DNA from 2 places in the Enterobacter adelaidei genome. Region 1 is predicted to be linked to the other one. Evidence: predicted binding sites of a transcription regulator. Region 1 holds the regulator's gene; the other holds the start of a gene.
The links. The regulator LexA, encoded in region 1, represses DNA repair genes until DNA is damaged. The targets are predictions, from matches to a motif close to TNCTGTATGTACATACAGNA.
Positions count from the first base shown of each region.

Region 1 (7,453 bases):
TCCCACTGTTTGCGGGCGTGGCAGCGGCAGCGGCGTTCCTGCTGCCCGGGCCAGCGCCGATGCTGCTGGCATCTCAGATGCACGCTGATTTCGGCTGGATGATCCTGATTGGTCTGTGTGCGGCGATCCCGGGGATGATTATTGCCGGTCCGCTGTGGGGCAACTTCATCAGCCGTTACGTTGAACTGCACATTCCGGATGACATCACCGAGCCGCACCTCGGCGAAGGTAAAATGCCATCCTTCGGCTTCAGTCTGTCACTGATCCTGCTCCCGCTGGTGCTCGTTGGGCTGAAAACCATTGCCGCGCGCTTTGTGCCGGTAGGTTCCAGCGCGTACGAATGGTTTGAGTTTATTGGCCATCCGTTCACGGCGATCCTGGTGGCGTGTCTGGTGGCGATTTATGGCCTGGCGATGCGTCAGGGGATGCCGAAAGACAAAGTAATGGAAATCTGCGGTCATGCGCTGCAACCTGCGGGCATTATTCTGCTGGTGATCGGTGCGGGTGGGGTGTTCAAGCAGGTACTGGTGGATTCCGGCGTGGGTCCCGCTCTGGGTGAAGCGCTGACCGGAATGGGCTTGCCGATAGCCGTGACCTGCTTCGTGCTGGCGGCTGCAGTGCGTATCATTCAGGGTTCTGCGACCGTCGCGTGTTTAACCGCCGTGGGTCTGGTGATGCCAGTGATTGAACAGCTGCATTACTCAGGCGCGCAAATGGCTGCGCTGTCTATCTGTATTGCAGGTGGGTCTATCGTGGTTTCTCACGTGAATGACGCAGGCTTCTGGCTGTTCGGTAAATTTACCGGTGCCACCGAGGCGCAGACGCTGAAAACCTGGACGCTGATGGAAACCATCCTCGGTACGACAGGCGCAATTGTCGGGATGATTGCCTTTACGCTGCTGAGTTAAATGCGGTGATTTGGCAAGGCTAAAAATAAGGCCCGGTAGCGTTAGCGCTTACCGGGCCTTCATCATTCTGCGAATGACAGGCCGGGAAGAGTGAAAACTCCGCCCGGCTTTTTATTGTCATTCGCCCTGCGTTGAACTCTCAATCGTCAGACGCACATCAGACGTAATCAGTTCAGCCAGCATCTGATAGACCTTCAGCGTTTCTTCCGGCTCGGCATCGCCAGTATCACTGATAAAGCCTTCATCACGCAGCGTCAGAACCAGTGAACTGAAGACCGCTTTGTCGAAGAATTCAGGAGCGTTAATACCGTGCAATACAGACAGTCGCTGGGCCAGCGTCCGGCTCTCTTTCTCCAGCGTTCCACGGTTGATCGACGGGTTCGCACTGAGCAACCAGAATGTAATGGCATAACGCTGCAGCGTTTCACGCGCACCGGCCGCCAGCAGTTGCAGGGTACGGGAACGTGACGGATTGATATGCAGCTCGTCGTTCACAACGGTGATCAGCCCCTGACGACGCAGTTCTTCCGTCAGTTTATCCAGCTCGCCAGCCAGTTCATCCTTGCTCCAGCGCAGGAACAGCTCCGCTTTCAGCATCGGGTAGAGCGTGTCAACGTGACGCAATAGCTCCTGACGTGAAATGCGACGATGCTGGGTGATGATAGCTGCCATGAGTGACGGCAGCATCAGCATATGGGCGATATTGTTGCGATAGTACGTCATCAGCACGGCCTGCTCGCGCGGCAGAATGATGATGTCGCCGATCGTGTCCTTTTCGACTTCGAACTTGTTCATCTGCAAAGCGTGATCGATAAGCTCACTGGCGCTCGCAGAAGGTACCGTCGAGTCAACCGAGTACGGGACGTTGCGCATCATATCGAGATAACAATCGAGCTGCTCTGTCAGCTGTTCGCGAGTCAGTGAACGCTGGCGAGACGCCAGAAGCGCCGTACAACACAGGTTCATAGCGTTAGCCGCACCAGCATTGTTAATGCGCACCATCAGCTCAGACGCGATGCCGTTGACCGTTGGCGTCAGCCAGGCCGGACGAACCGCTTCGATAGGGTCGATAGACTCGCGCCACTCCGGAACGTGATGGTTCAGATACGTCATCAGCGGCATCGGCTCGCCAAAGTTCACGTAGCCCTGTCCGAGATTACGTAGCTTGCTCAAACCGCGCAGCATTTGCGGCAGGCTCTCTTTCTCTTTAGTCGCGCCACGCAGCTCTTTAGCGTAAGTCCCCACCTCCATTACGTGCTCGTAGCCGATGTAGATTGGCACCAGCGTGATTGGACGAGTTCCTCCGCGCAGCATGGCCTGAATGGTCATGGACAGCGTGCCGGTCTTCGGATCGAGCAGACGGCCGGTACGGGAGCGACCACCTTCCACGAAGTACTCAACGGAATATCCGCGGCTGAACAACTCACCCAGATACTCGCGGAACACCGTGGAGTAGAGCTTATTGCCCTTGAAGGTACGGCGAATAAAGAAGGCGCCCAGTCGACGGAAAATCGGGCCAGCTGGCCAGAAATTCAGGTTAATACCGGCCGCGATATGCGGCGGTACCAGCCCCTGGTGATAAAGCACATAGGAGAGAAGCAGGTAGTCCATGTGGCTGCGGTGGCAGGGGACATAGACAATTTCATGGCCATCATGCGCCAGTTGGCGTACACGCTCGGCGTTATGGACGTTGATGCCCTGATAGAGACGGTTCCAGGTAAAGCTGAGAATACGATCGGACAGACGAATCATCTCGTAAGAGAAGTTCGCTGCAATCTCTTCCATCAGTGCAATGGCGTTCTGCTGGGCTTTCTCATGTGAAATCTTCTTGCTGCGTGCTTCGTCTTCGACGGCACGGGCAATCGCTTTGGAGGCCAACAGCTTGTTGAACAGATCCTGACGCGCCGGGAGACGCGGCCCAACGGCAGCGAGGCGCTGACGGGCGAAGTGCATACGCGCTACGCGCGCCAGTTTTTGCGCGATGATCTTGTCGGTGCCATGCTCGTCCGCCATTCGACGCAGCGAAACGGAAGGGGAGAAACGCACAAAGCTGTCGCGTCCCAGCCAGGAGACCGCGAAGAACTTCTGGATGCCGTTAAGCATGCGCAGCGGTGGATTCTCTTCACCTTTTTCACGACCCGGGCGACGACCAAACATCACCGAAACTGGCACCATCTGCACATCCAGATCAGGATTGCTGCGGTGCAGGTCGAGATAGTCATGGAACAGCTTGATGGACTCTTCTTTTGGCGTGTAATAGGTAAACACGCGCGGTCCACCGTGAATGAACACGTAGCGCGGCAGCAGAGTTCCGTCAACTTCTAGCGGTTCAAGCGGGTCAGGTAAGTCATGCGCCAGGCACTGGGCGCGAAGCGTCAGTAAGTCTGCCTTCGAGTTATAAGGCAAAACGTACATAATGGGGCGCGACGTATCGAGCCCTAATTCCAGCGCGGGTTCTGCTGGGATAGACTTGCTTTTTACCAGGATGCTTAATGGTAAATTAAGTAATTTGTAGTAAATTCGTGGCCAGCCGGACATAAACGATGTAAAGCCTCTGGTTAATAATGCAATTGCGGCGCAAGGATAACAGAAAGCGCGCAAAATTTCTGTTGTTACCCGTCATACTTCAGGCGGCAGCGAAACGCGCTGCCACTCTAGTTACTGACGCTATTTCCAATAAAAGGTTCTTTTAATGGCCAATAATACCACTGGGTTAACCCGAATCATCAAAGCCGCCGGCTATTCCTGGAAAGGTTTCCGTGCCGCGTGGATCAATGAAGCCGCCTTTCGCCAGGAGGGCGTCGCCGCTATCATCGCGGTGATTATCGCCTGCTTCCTTGATATTGATGCAATAACACGCGTTCTTCTGATCGGCTCCGTACTGTTGGTGATGATAGTGGAAATTCTCAATAGCGCTATTGAGGCCGTTGTTGACCGGATTGGCTCAGATTTCCACGAGCTCTCTGGCCGGGCAAAAGACATGGGTTCCGCTGCCGTGTTGCTGGCGATTATTACTGCGGTCATTACCTGGGTCACGCTGCTTTGGTCACATTTCCGATGAGCCTCGAGGAATAATTAAGTCCCTGGTTTTTTGTGCAGTTTTTGGTTCCAAAATCGCCTTTGACTGTATATACTCACAGCATAACTGTATATACACCCAGGGGGCGGAATGAAAGCGTTAACGACCAGGCAGCAAGAGGTGTTTGATCTCATCCGGGATCATATCGGCCAGACGGGTATGCCACCCACGCGTGCGGAAATCGCTCAGCGTCTGGGCTTCCGTTCTCCGAATGCTGCCGAAGAACACCTGAAAGCGCTGGCGCGTAAGGGCGTGATTGAGATTGTTTCGGGCGCGTCACGCGGTATCCGCCTGCTGGTGGAAGAAGAGACGGGCATTCCGCTGGTGGGGCGTGTTGCTGCCGGTGAGCCTTTACTGGCACAGCAGCATATTGAAGGCCACTACCAGGTCGATCCGGGGATGTTTAAACCGAGCGCTGATTTCCTGCTGCGCGTAAGCGGCATGTCGATGAAAGACATCGGTATTCTTGACGGTGATCTGCTTGCGGTTCACAAAACGCAGGATGTGCGAAACGGCCAGGTTGTGGTCGCGCGTATTGATGACGAAGTGACCGTTAAGCGTCTGAAAAAACAGGGTAATACCGTACAGCTGCTGCCTGAAAACAGCGAATTCTCCCCGATTGTGGTGGATCTTCGCGAACAGAACTTCTCTATCGAAGGGCTGGCAGTAGGGGTGATTCGCAACGGCGAATGGCTGTAATCTCTTCCTGACAGGCTACGGCGTTGCTGTAGCCTGCTTCCTTTACCTCTCCCGGTATTTTTCATGTCACTGCTGACGGCATCAGATAAGGCATTGTGGCGTCTTGCACTGCCGATGATTTTCTCCAATATTACCGTGCCCTTGCTGGGTCTGGTCGATACTGCTGTTATTGGTCATCTGGATTCACCTGTTTATCTTGGCGGCGTGGCGATTGGCGCGACGGCAACCAGCTTCCTGTTTATGCTGCTGCTCTTTTTGCGCATGAGTACCACCGGGCTCACGGCACAGGCGTATGGTGCCAGAGATCCGCTGCGCCTGGCCCGCGCGCTGGTGCAGCCGCTCATTCTGGCGCTTGGTGCGGGAGTATTAATCGTTGTATTGCGCTCGCCCCTGATTGACCTCGCGCTTCACATCGTTGGCGGTAACGAGGCGGTGCTGGAGCAGGCGAAACGTTTCCTGGAAATTCGCTGGCTCAGTGCGCCGGCATCACTGGCTAACCTGGTTCTGCTGGGGTGGTTACTGGGCGTGCAGTATGCCCGCGCGCCCGTCATTTTGCTGGTGGTGGGAAACCTTCTCAACATTGTGCTTGATGTCTGGCTGGTAATGGGTCTGCATATGAACGTGCAGGGGGCTGCACTGGCGACGGCAATTGCCGAATACGGGACTTTTATCATCGGTATGTGGATGGTCTGGCGCGTGCTGGCGATGCGCGGGATCTCTCTTGCGCTACTCAAAACCGCATGGCGCGGCAATATCCGTAAGCTGCTGGCACTCAACCGTGACATCATGCTGCGCTCACTTCTCCTTCAGCTCTGTTTTGGCGCGCTGACGGTTTTCGGGGCTCGGCTGGGGCCAGACATCGTCGCGGTCAATGCCGTATTGATGACGCTGCTGACCTTTACCGCCTACGCGCTGGACGGTTTTGCCTATGCTGTGGAAGCACATTCCGGGCAGGCGTACGGCGCGCGCGAAAGCGGGCAGCTTCAGGATGTCTGGCGGGCAGCCTGTCGTCAGTCAGGGCTGGTGGCACTGGCATTTGCGCTGGTTTATGCCGTTTTTGGCGAGCAGATCATTGCATTACTCACCTCACTTCCCACACTGCGTGAACTGGCGAGCCACTATCTCATCTGGCAGGTGATCTTACCGGTGGTCGGTGTCTGGTGTTATCTGCTGGACGGCATGTTCATTGGGGCTACGCGCGGAGCCGAAATGCGTAACAGTATGGCGGTGGCAGCTGCAGGGTTTGGTCTGACGCTGCTGACGCTTCCCTGGCTTGGCAATCATGGTTTGTGGCTGGCGTTGGCCGTTTTCCTCTCGTTGCGGGGCCTGTCTCTGGCCTTTATCTGGCGCCGTCACTGGCGAAATAATACCTGGTTTCCTTCCCATCACGATATATCGTGACGGTTAAAGATTCCGAATATCAAAATAGCTGCAGAATCCTTAACTACAATTATTATCACGTCCAGCAGAAAAGAACGTAACGGACGTTGCGACCCGACGCTTAACAAGAGGACACGATGATGAATAAAGACGAAATCAGCGGCAACTGGAAGCAGTTCAAAGGTAAAGCGAAAGAGCAGTGGGGGAAGCTGACAGATGACGATATGACCGTCATTGAAGGTAAACGCGATCAGCTTGTCGGTAAAATCCAGGAACGCTACGGCTACGCAAAAGACCAGGCGGAAAAGGAAGTTGGCGACTGGGAAAAACGCAACGACTACCGCTGGTAACCGGGTTATACCCGAAAGTACAAGGAAGTACACCTTTAGGGCGGCCATGAGCCGCCTTTTTCATTGCTAGCGAGGTTTTTTCTTCACAACGATTGTGTGGTCGTGCTGGCACTTATCGTGATGGCTGCATGATTCCACCTCGACACAGGCAGAACACAGCCCATGTGCTTCAATAACATTATGACGCAAGGCAAAGCCCATTTTGGCCGCCAGCGTATGCATAATGTCTTCAACACCTTCAGCCCCTTCTTCTTTTACCACGCCGCAGCGGTCGCAGATAAACATGGCTGATGTATGGGTTGGCTGGTCAAACAGGTGGCACAGCACATAGCTGTTTGTGGATTCAACCTTATGCACGAACCCTTGTTCCAGCAGAAAATCGAGCGCGCGATACACCGTAGGCGGTTTGGCCTGCGGCTCGCTTTCGCGGAGCAGGTCGAGCAGATCGTACGCGCTGATGGCTCCCTGTTGCAGGCTCATCAGGCGTAATACCTCAAGGCGCTGCGGAGTCAGGCGCACATTGCGTTGCGCGCAGAGCTTTTCGGCCTGCGCTAACAGCTCTTTTGTGGACTTATCCATTTAGCACCCCGGATGTTATAGGACGGAAAACCCTCACTTTATCATGTTCTGGTAAAAACACCGAGATCCGCCTGTCTGTGCTATACCTGACGCATTGCAAACCGGGAAACGAACAATGAAAAGACCTGACTGTATTCGACACTGGCGCGACGTGGAAGGCGCTGATAACTCAACCTATCCCGACAGCGACGAGCGTTTTTCCATCGGTGCGCCGCTGGCTCGCAAGCTCGGGCTAGGGCGTATTGGTATCCATCATGAGCGTTTACCCCCCGGACGTCGGACATCCTATCCCCATGCGGAAAGCGACGAAGAAGAGTTCATTTACGTGCTTGAAGGATATCCTGAAGCCTGGATTAATGGCTATTTGTGGAAGCTTGAACCCGGCGATAGCGTAGGGTTTCCCGCCGGAACCGGCGTCTGCCACACCTTTATCAACAACACGGACGAAGAGGTTCGAC
Region 1 is NZ_CP154353.1:304,705-312,157, forward strand. It holds gene gntU (gluconate transporter) at 1-908, shown strand, start outside; gene plsB (glycerol-3-phosphate 1-O-acyltransferase PlsB) at 1,026-3,446, opposite strand; gene AAHF05_RS01500 (diacylglycerol kinase) at 3,601-3,969, shown strand; gene lexA (transcriptional repressor LexA) at 4,078-4,686, shown strand; gene dinF (MATE family efflux transporter DinF) at 4,750-6,087, shown strand; partial or broken gene AAHF05_RS01515 (hypothetical protein) at 6,084-6,158, shown strand; gene AAHF05_RS01520 (CsbD family protein) at 6,207-6,416, shown strand; gene zur (zinc uptake transcriptional repressor Zur) at 6,483-6,995, opposite strand; gene AAHF05_RS01530 (cupin domain-containing protein) at 7,111-7,453, shown strand, end outside.

Region 2 (7,453 bases), 530 kb from region 1:
AGCGCAGGCCCGGCAGTTGCTGGTAGTCTTTTCTGCCGAGCAGACGGATATGGTTACGCACGGAAGCAATATGCTCCTGCAATGCCGACTCTCGGGTGTAATCATCTTCCGCATTAAAGTAGCGCTCATATGCCACCAGCGTCATTTTGGCGTCGATGACAACGTCTTTGCCCTGAGGCAGACGCACTATGACATCGGGCTGCATGCGCGAGCGAGCATCATTTTCGATGCTGACCTGAGTCTCATACTCATAACCTTCACGCAGGCCTGAGGCCTCGAGCACGCGGGTCAGGACCACTTCCCCCCAGTTTCCCTGGGTTTTGTTATCCCCTTTCAGCGCGCGAGTCAGGTTGACCGCCTCCTGTGCCATCTGTGCATTCAGTTGCTGAAGATTGCGAATCTCATGCGCCAGCGTGTGCCGCTCGCGAGCCTCCTGACCAAAACTGTCCTGCACCTGACGACGAAAACCGTCCAGCTGTTCACGCAGGGGCGTCAGAAGGCTGTTCAGGCTCTGGCGATTCTGTTCATCAACGCGGCGGTTGCTGTGCTCGAAAATGCGGTTGGCGAGGTTTTCAAACTGTTCGCTGAGGCGTTGCTCGCTGTTGATCATCTGGCGGATTTTGTCTTCCGCATGCAGCTGGGTGGATTCGAGACGGGTGGTCACTTCGCGGAGATCAGCTTCCAGCGAGGTGTTGATATCCCGCAGGTTGCGTAGTTCGTTGTTGAGCAACTCGCACTCATCGCGCCAGTGCTCGCTCAGAGCAAGTTGCTGTTTTGCCGCGCTTAAATCGGCGACTATCTCTTCTCGCTCGGCCAGTTGGTCGGCCTTCTGCTGTGCATGCTGGTAGCTGGAAATGAGCCAGCCAATCCCTAAGCCCACCAGCGCAATCACCGCGTAAATCAGGATCGAGATATCCACAATGCCCCCTGCATCAACGTATTACCCGCACAAAATAGAATTGTGCTGTATAAACGTCCAGTTTGAAAGGGTTTTCCTGCGAGGCGCTACGCAAAAAATAAAGGCCGAACGTGTCGGCCTTTTATTGTATGCAGAAGAGAGGACTAGATCAGGCGACGCGCCGCTTCAACCACGATTTTCACAGCATGACTTTCAGTCTGCTTCATGGTTTCGGCATTCGGGATCTCCTGCTGCGTACGGTTGACGATAACGCCCGCCACCATACCGGCACGCAGACCCTGGCTTGCGCACATGGTCAGCAGCGTGGCGGATTCCATTTCGTAGTTCATCACGCCCATGGACTGCCACTCTTCCATAGAACCTTTGAAACGGCTCACCACGCGACCAGAGAAGGTGTCATAGCGCTCCTGGCCTGGGTAGAAAGTATCGGAAGAGGCAGTTACACCCACGTGCGTGGTCGCGCCCACAGATTTCGCCGCTTCAACCAGCGCAGTGGTACATTCGAAGTCTGCCACTGCCGGGAATTCCATTGGCGCGAAGTGCAGGCTTGCCCCGTCCAGACGCACAGATGCGGTGGTGACCAGCACGTCACCGACATTGATATGCGGCTGAATAGCGCCGGTGGTACCGATACGCAGGAAAGTACGAATGCCCAGTTGCGCCAGCTCTTCAACAGCAATGGAGGTCGACGGGCCACCGATACCGGTAGAACACACGATCACGGCTTTGCCATCCAGCTCTGCACGCCAGGTGGTGAATTCACGATGGGCTGCCAGCTTAACCGGCTTATCCATCAGCGCGGCGATCTTTTCCACACGCTCAGGATCACCCGGGACGATAGCGAGCGTAGCCCCTTGTAAATCGTTTTTGGTGAGGCCGAGATGAAAAACATCAGACTTAGACATAGGTGACTCCTCTGTGGGTCGGTTAGTCAGAAGAAGTAAAATGGTACTTTACAGAAGCAATACGCATAATTTCGTGATGCACTTCACCATGAATGAAAATGATTGCAGTAAATTTCCATGAAAAAGTGATTTACATCACATTAACAAGTTATATCGTGGTGTGCTGCACAAAAGATAGACCGTTTAAGGCACTGTGGGTTGTTAACCTGGTGTCTATATTTACCTTTGCGCTAACTCATTGGTACGGAGAATGCCATGACTGAAAAAATCGGTTTTGCACCTGCTGCAGCCCCGCATGCTTCAACCATCGTTTCAACGCCCGAAGAGGCCATAACGGCGGGTGAGACCTCCATCCCCTCGCAGGGGGATAATATGCCGGCTTACCACGCGCGGCCAAAATCGGCAGAGGGTCCGCTGCCCATCGTCATTGTGGTTCAGGAAATTTTTGGTGGTCACGAACATATCCGCGACCTCTGCCGCCGACTGGCGCTGGAAGGGTATCTGGCCGTTGCGCCAGAGCTCTACTTCCGTCAGGGCGATCCGAACGACTACAGCGATATTCCAACATTGCTCAGCAACCTGGTCAGCAAAGTCCCTGACGCGCAGGTCATGGCCGATCTCGACCACGTTGCCAGTTGGGCAGCACGTAACGGCGGTGATGCACATCGTCTGATGGTGACGGGTTTCTGCTGGGGAGGGCGTATCAGCTGGCTGTATGCCGCCCATAACCCGCAGCTCAAAGCCGCTGTCGCCTGGTACGGCAAACTGGTGGGTGAAAAAACGCTGAATTCACCGAAACATCCGGTTGATATCGCCACCGAGTTGAATGCCCCCGTGTTAGGGCTTTACGGCGGTCAGGACACCGGTATTTCGCTGGATTCGGTAGAAACCATGCGCCATGCGCTCCGCGCGGCAAATGCGAAGGCGGAGATCGTGGTATACCCGGATGCCGGGCATGCATTTAATGCCGACTATCGTCCGAGTTATCACGAGGAATCTGCAAAAGACGGATGGCAGCGAATGCTGGCGTGGTTCAGCCAGTACGGCGGTAAAAAAGGGTAAAAGCAAAAAGCCCGGCGGCGATGACGCCTTACCGGGCCTACAACTTATTACGCCTGACGCAAATTCTGCGCCGCCTGCACCATGTTCGCCAGTGCAGCGCGGGTTTCCGGCCAGCCGCGGGTTTTCAGTCCGCAGTCCGGGTTCACCCACAGACGCTCTGCCGGAATGCGCTGGGCCGCTTTTTTCAGCAGAGCTTCGATCCACTCCACGCTCGGCACGTTCGGAGAGTGAATGTCGTACACCCCCGGTCCTATTTCGTTCGGGTAGTCGAACTCTTCAAATGACTCCAGCAGTTCCATGTCTGAACGCGATGTCTCGATGGTGATCACGTCGGCATCCAGCGCGGCTATCGAATCCATGATGTCGTTAAATTCGCAGTAACACATGTGGGTGTGGATCTGGGTGTCATCCTTCGCGACCGCGGCGTTGATGCGGAAAGCCTCCACGCCCCATTTCAGATAGGCATCCCAGTCGCTACGACGCAGCGGCAGACCTTCGCGCAGCGCCGGTTCGTCGATCTGAATAATGCCAATGCCTGCGGCTTCCAGATCCGCCACTTCATCACGCAGTGCCAGCGCGATCTGTTTGGCGATGGTTTCGCGGCTCACGTCTTCACGCGGGAAGGACCAGCAGAGAATCGTTACCGGACCCGTGAGCATTCCTTTCACCGGTTTATCTGTCAGAGACTGGGCATACTTCGCCCATTCAACGGTAATCGCTTCTGGACGGCTGATATCACCAATCACCACCGGCGGCTTCACGCAGCGGGAACCGTAACTCTGCACCCAGCCATTTTGGGTAAACACGAAACCGTCCAGGTGTTCACCAAAGTATTCCACCATGTCGTTACGCTCGGCTTCACCGTGCACCAGCACATCCAGACCTAAACGTTCCTGCTCGATAATCGCCTGTTTAATGTGTTCAGCGATACCGGTGCGGTAATGATTCGCATCCAGATTGCCCTTTTTGAAGTCCAGACGCAGGCCGCGGATCTCGGTAGTCTGCGGGAAAGAACCGATCGTCGTGGTTGGCCACGCAGGCAGATTAAAGCGAGCGCGCTGGGCTTCAGCGCGCACTTCATAGGCGCTCTGGCGCTGACTGTCCTGAGCCGTGATGGCTGCCAGACGTTTTTCGACTGCCGGGTTGTGTACGCGAGCCGAGTCGCGGCGGGCCTGGATCGGTGCGCTCCATTCGATAATCGCTGCCGTGTCTCCCGTGTTCAATGCGTCACGCAGCAGCGTCAGCTCCTCACATTTCTGCAAGGCAAAGGCAAACCAGCTCTTCACTTCTGCGTCCAGACGGGTTTCAGCGCTGAGATCGATTGGGCTGTGCAACAGTGAACAAGACGATGCCACCCACAACTCACGTTTGCCGACGATGTCTTTAACCTGAGCGTATTTCTCAGTGAGATCGGCACGCCAGACGTTACGGCCATTCACCACACCGGCCGAGAGCAGCCAGTCCGCAGGCAGGCGTTTGTGCAGCTCCGCGACATCATCTTTACCGTGTACAAAGTCAACGTGCAGACCCTGCACTGGCAGCGCGGTGATGGTCTTCAGGTTTGGCGTCACGCCTTCGAAATAGGTAGTCAGCAGCAACTTCACCTGTCCGGCAAGTGCGTCATACGCCGGTTTGAAGGCATCGAGCCATTCCTGCGGCAACTCGAGCACCAGAGCAGGTTCGTCGATTTGCACCCACTGGATACCGCGTTTGCCCAGCTCAATCAGCACCTGTTTGTAGACCGGAAGAATGTCGTTCAGCAGGCTGAGGCGATCAAACTGCTCACCCTTCACTTTGCCAAGCCACAGGTACGTAACCGGCCCCAGCAGCACAGGCTTCACCTGGTGACCCAGCGCCAGCGCTTCGTCCACCTCATCCAGTAATTGCGTCCAGGTCAGTTTGAACTGCTGACCTTTAACGAACTCCGGCACCATGTAGTGATAGTTGGTATTAAACCACTTGGTCATTTCAGCCGCTGCCGCTGGCTCACCTGTTGGCGCGCGACCACGGCCGATGCGGAACAGGGTGTCGATATCTACCGATCCATCTTTGTTCTGATGACGAGCCGGCACATTGCCAAGCAGCAGGCTTGTCGTCAGAACATGGTCGTACCAGGCAAAATCGCCCACCGGCAGCAGGTCAATGCCCGCCTGTTTTTGCTGATCCCAGTGACGCGCACGCAGTTCGCGTCCAACGGCCAGCAGTTCTTCACGGGTGGTACTACCCGCCCAGTAGCTTTCTTGCGCTTTTTTCAGCTCGCGACGCAGGCCAACGCGAGGGAAACCGAGAGTGTGATTGCGGATTGTCATGTCATGCCCCTTGTCAATTTTCGGTATTTAGACGTCCAGATGTTTACACATCCATAATTGGCGGTTACTGTATATTCCTCAAGCGCAAAATGTTCATGGCGAAGTGAAGGACTTTCATGATCGAGATAAAACACCTGAAAACGCTACAAGCGTTGCGGAACTGCGGTTCTCTTGCGGCGGCGGCAGCCTCGCTGCACCAGACCCAGTCCGCCCTTTCTCACCAGTTCAGCGATCTGGAACAACGCCTCGGCTTTCGTCTTTTTGTGCGTAAGAGCCAGCCGCTACGCTTTACGCCTCAGGGTGAGATTTTGCTGCAGCTGGCAAATCAGGTGCTGCCGCAAATTGCCAGCGCCCTGCAGTCCTGTAACGAGCCGCAACAGACCAAACTGCGTATCGCCATTGAATGTCATAGCTGCATTCAGTGGTTGACCCCCGCACTTGAGAATTTCCGCCAGAAGTGGCCGCAGGTGGAGATGGACTTTACATCCGGTGTGACGTTTGACCCGCAGCCCTCGCTCCAGCAGGGCGAGCTGGATCTGGTCATGACCTCTGATATTCTGCCGCGCAGCGGCCTGCACTACTCCCCAATGTTTGATTATGAAGTGCGTCTGGTGCTGGCGCCGGATCATCCGCTGGCGGCCAAAACGCGCATCACACCGGAAGACCTGGCGACGGAAACGCTGCTGATTTACCCGGTTCAGCGCAGTCGTCTGGATATCTGGCGTCACTTCCTGCAACCGGCAGGCATTAGCCCGCAGCTGAAAAGCGTGGATAACACTCTGCTGTTGATTCAGATGGTGGCGGCCAGAATGGGTATCGCGGCACTGCCGCACTGGGTGGTAGAGAGTTTTGAACGCCAGGGCCTGGTGGTGACCAAAACCCTGGGCGAAGGACTGTGGAGCCGGCTGTACGCCGCCGTGCGCGATGGCGAGCAGCGCCAGCCGATTACGGAGGCGTTTATTCGCTCAACGCGGAACCACGCGTGCGACCATCTTCCGTTTGTGCGGAGCGCGGAGCGACCCAGCGGCGATGGACCCACAGTGAAGCCAGGATCACCGTTCCCCCAATAAGGAAACTCGGCCAGTGGGGTTGCTGCTGCCAGATTGCAAGGTTAACCAGCAGACCCGCGGGCACATGCACGTTGTTCATGATCCCCAGCGTACCGGCGTCGACCTGGGTCGCGCCGTAGTTCCACATGAAGTATCCCAGCCCTGAGGCCACCACCCCCAGCCAGACCAGAACGCTCCATTGCACCGTAGTGGTCGGCAGTTTTTGCGGGTTACCGAGCATGAACCACGCCGCTACCGCGACAATCGCGGCCCCCATATAGAACCAGGCGAACGCGTTATGCTGCGGCATCGGACGGGTTTCCATCAGACGTTTGTAACCCACCATACCGATGGCGAAACTGATGTTGGCGAGCTGGACGAACATCAGCCCAGTCCAGAAGTGGTCGCTGACTTTGTCATAGCGAATAATCGCCGCCCCAATAACTGCCAGTGCCGCGCTCAGCAGGTATCCCCAGCGTAAACGGCGCTTGCTGAGCAGATCGTAAATCAGCGTGATATAGAGCGGCGTGAGTACGGTAAAAAGCAGAAACTCCGAAACAGACAGGTAGACGTAGGCCCGAAAGCTGAACAGATACATGATGCCGAGCTGCATCGCCCCCACCAGCATATACAGCACAATGGTTTTCAGCGATTGCCCGCGCGTACGCAGAAACGGCAGGAATACCAGCGCCGCCAACCCAACACGCATCAGCACCGAGAAATAACTGTCGACCGAACCAGCAAGATATTCGCCAATCAGGCTAAAGGAGAAGGCCCACAGGATAGTGGTGATAATGAGTAGCGCCACAATGCTTGTCTCTCAGAAAGAAGGACAGACATTGTAGCGAACTCTTTAGTTGACAACTGAGCAATAAATAACCAAATGAAGATTATTCAAGGAACAGCTTGCGCAGATATTTCGGTACCGCGTTGTCACCGTTAGTGCCGATCACTTCCAGCTCCGGGTGCAGGTCTTTCAGACGCTGGTGCGCGTTCTCCATAATGCAGCCCTTGCCTGCCATCGAAAGCATTTCGGCATCGTTCATACCGTCACCAAAGGCGATACAGTCTTTCAGCTCGAAGCCCAGACGCTTCGCAACCGCTTCCAGCGCGTGGCCTTTGGATACGCCCCCGGCCATCACTTCCAGACAGGTCAGCGTTGAGAAACTCACGTTAACACGGTCGCCCCAGCGAGCGTTGATCGCCTGC
Region 2 is NZ_CP154353.1:4,406,588-4,414,040, forward strand. It holds gene rmuC (DNA recombination protein RmuC) at 1-919, opposite strand, end outside; gene udp (uridine phosphorylase) at 1,063-1,824, opposite strand; gene AAHF05_RS21440 (dienelactone hydrolase family protein) at 2,080-2,886, shown strand; gene metE (5-methyltetrahydropteroyltriglutamate--homocysteine S-methyltransferase) at 2,934-5,195, opposite strand; gene metR (HTH-type transcriptional regulator MetR) at 5,312-6,265, shown strand; gene AAHF05_RS21455 (carboxylate/amino acid/amine transporter) at 6,153-7,052, opposite strand; gene yigL (sugar/pyridoxal phosphate phosphatase YigL) at 7,135-7,453, opposite strand, start outside.
Region 2: a site for LexA is predicted at 5,261-5,280, ahead of metR (HTH-type transcriptional regulator MetR). Genes of this name have one in related genera too.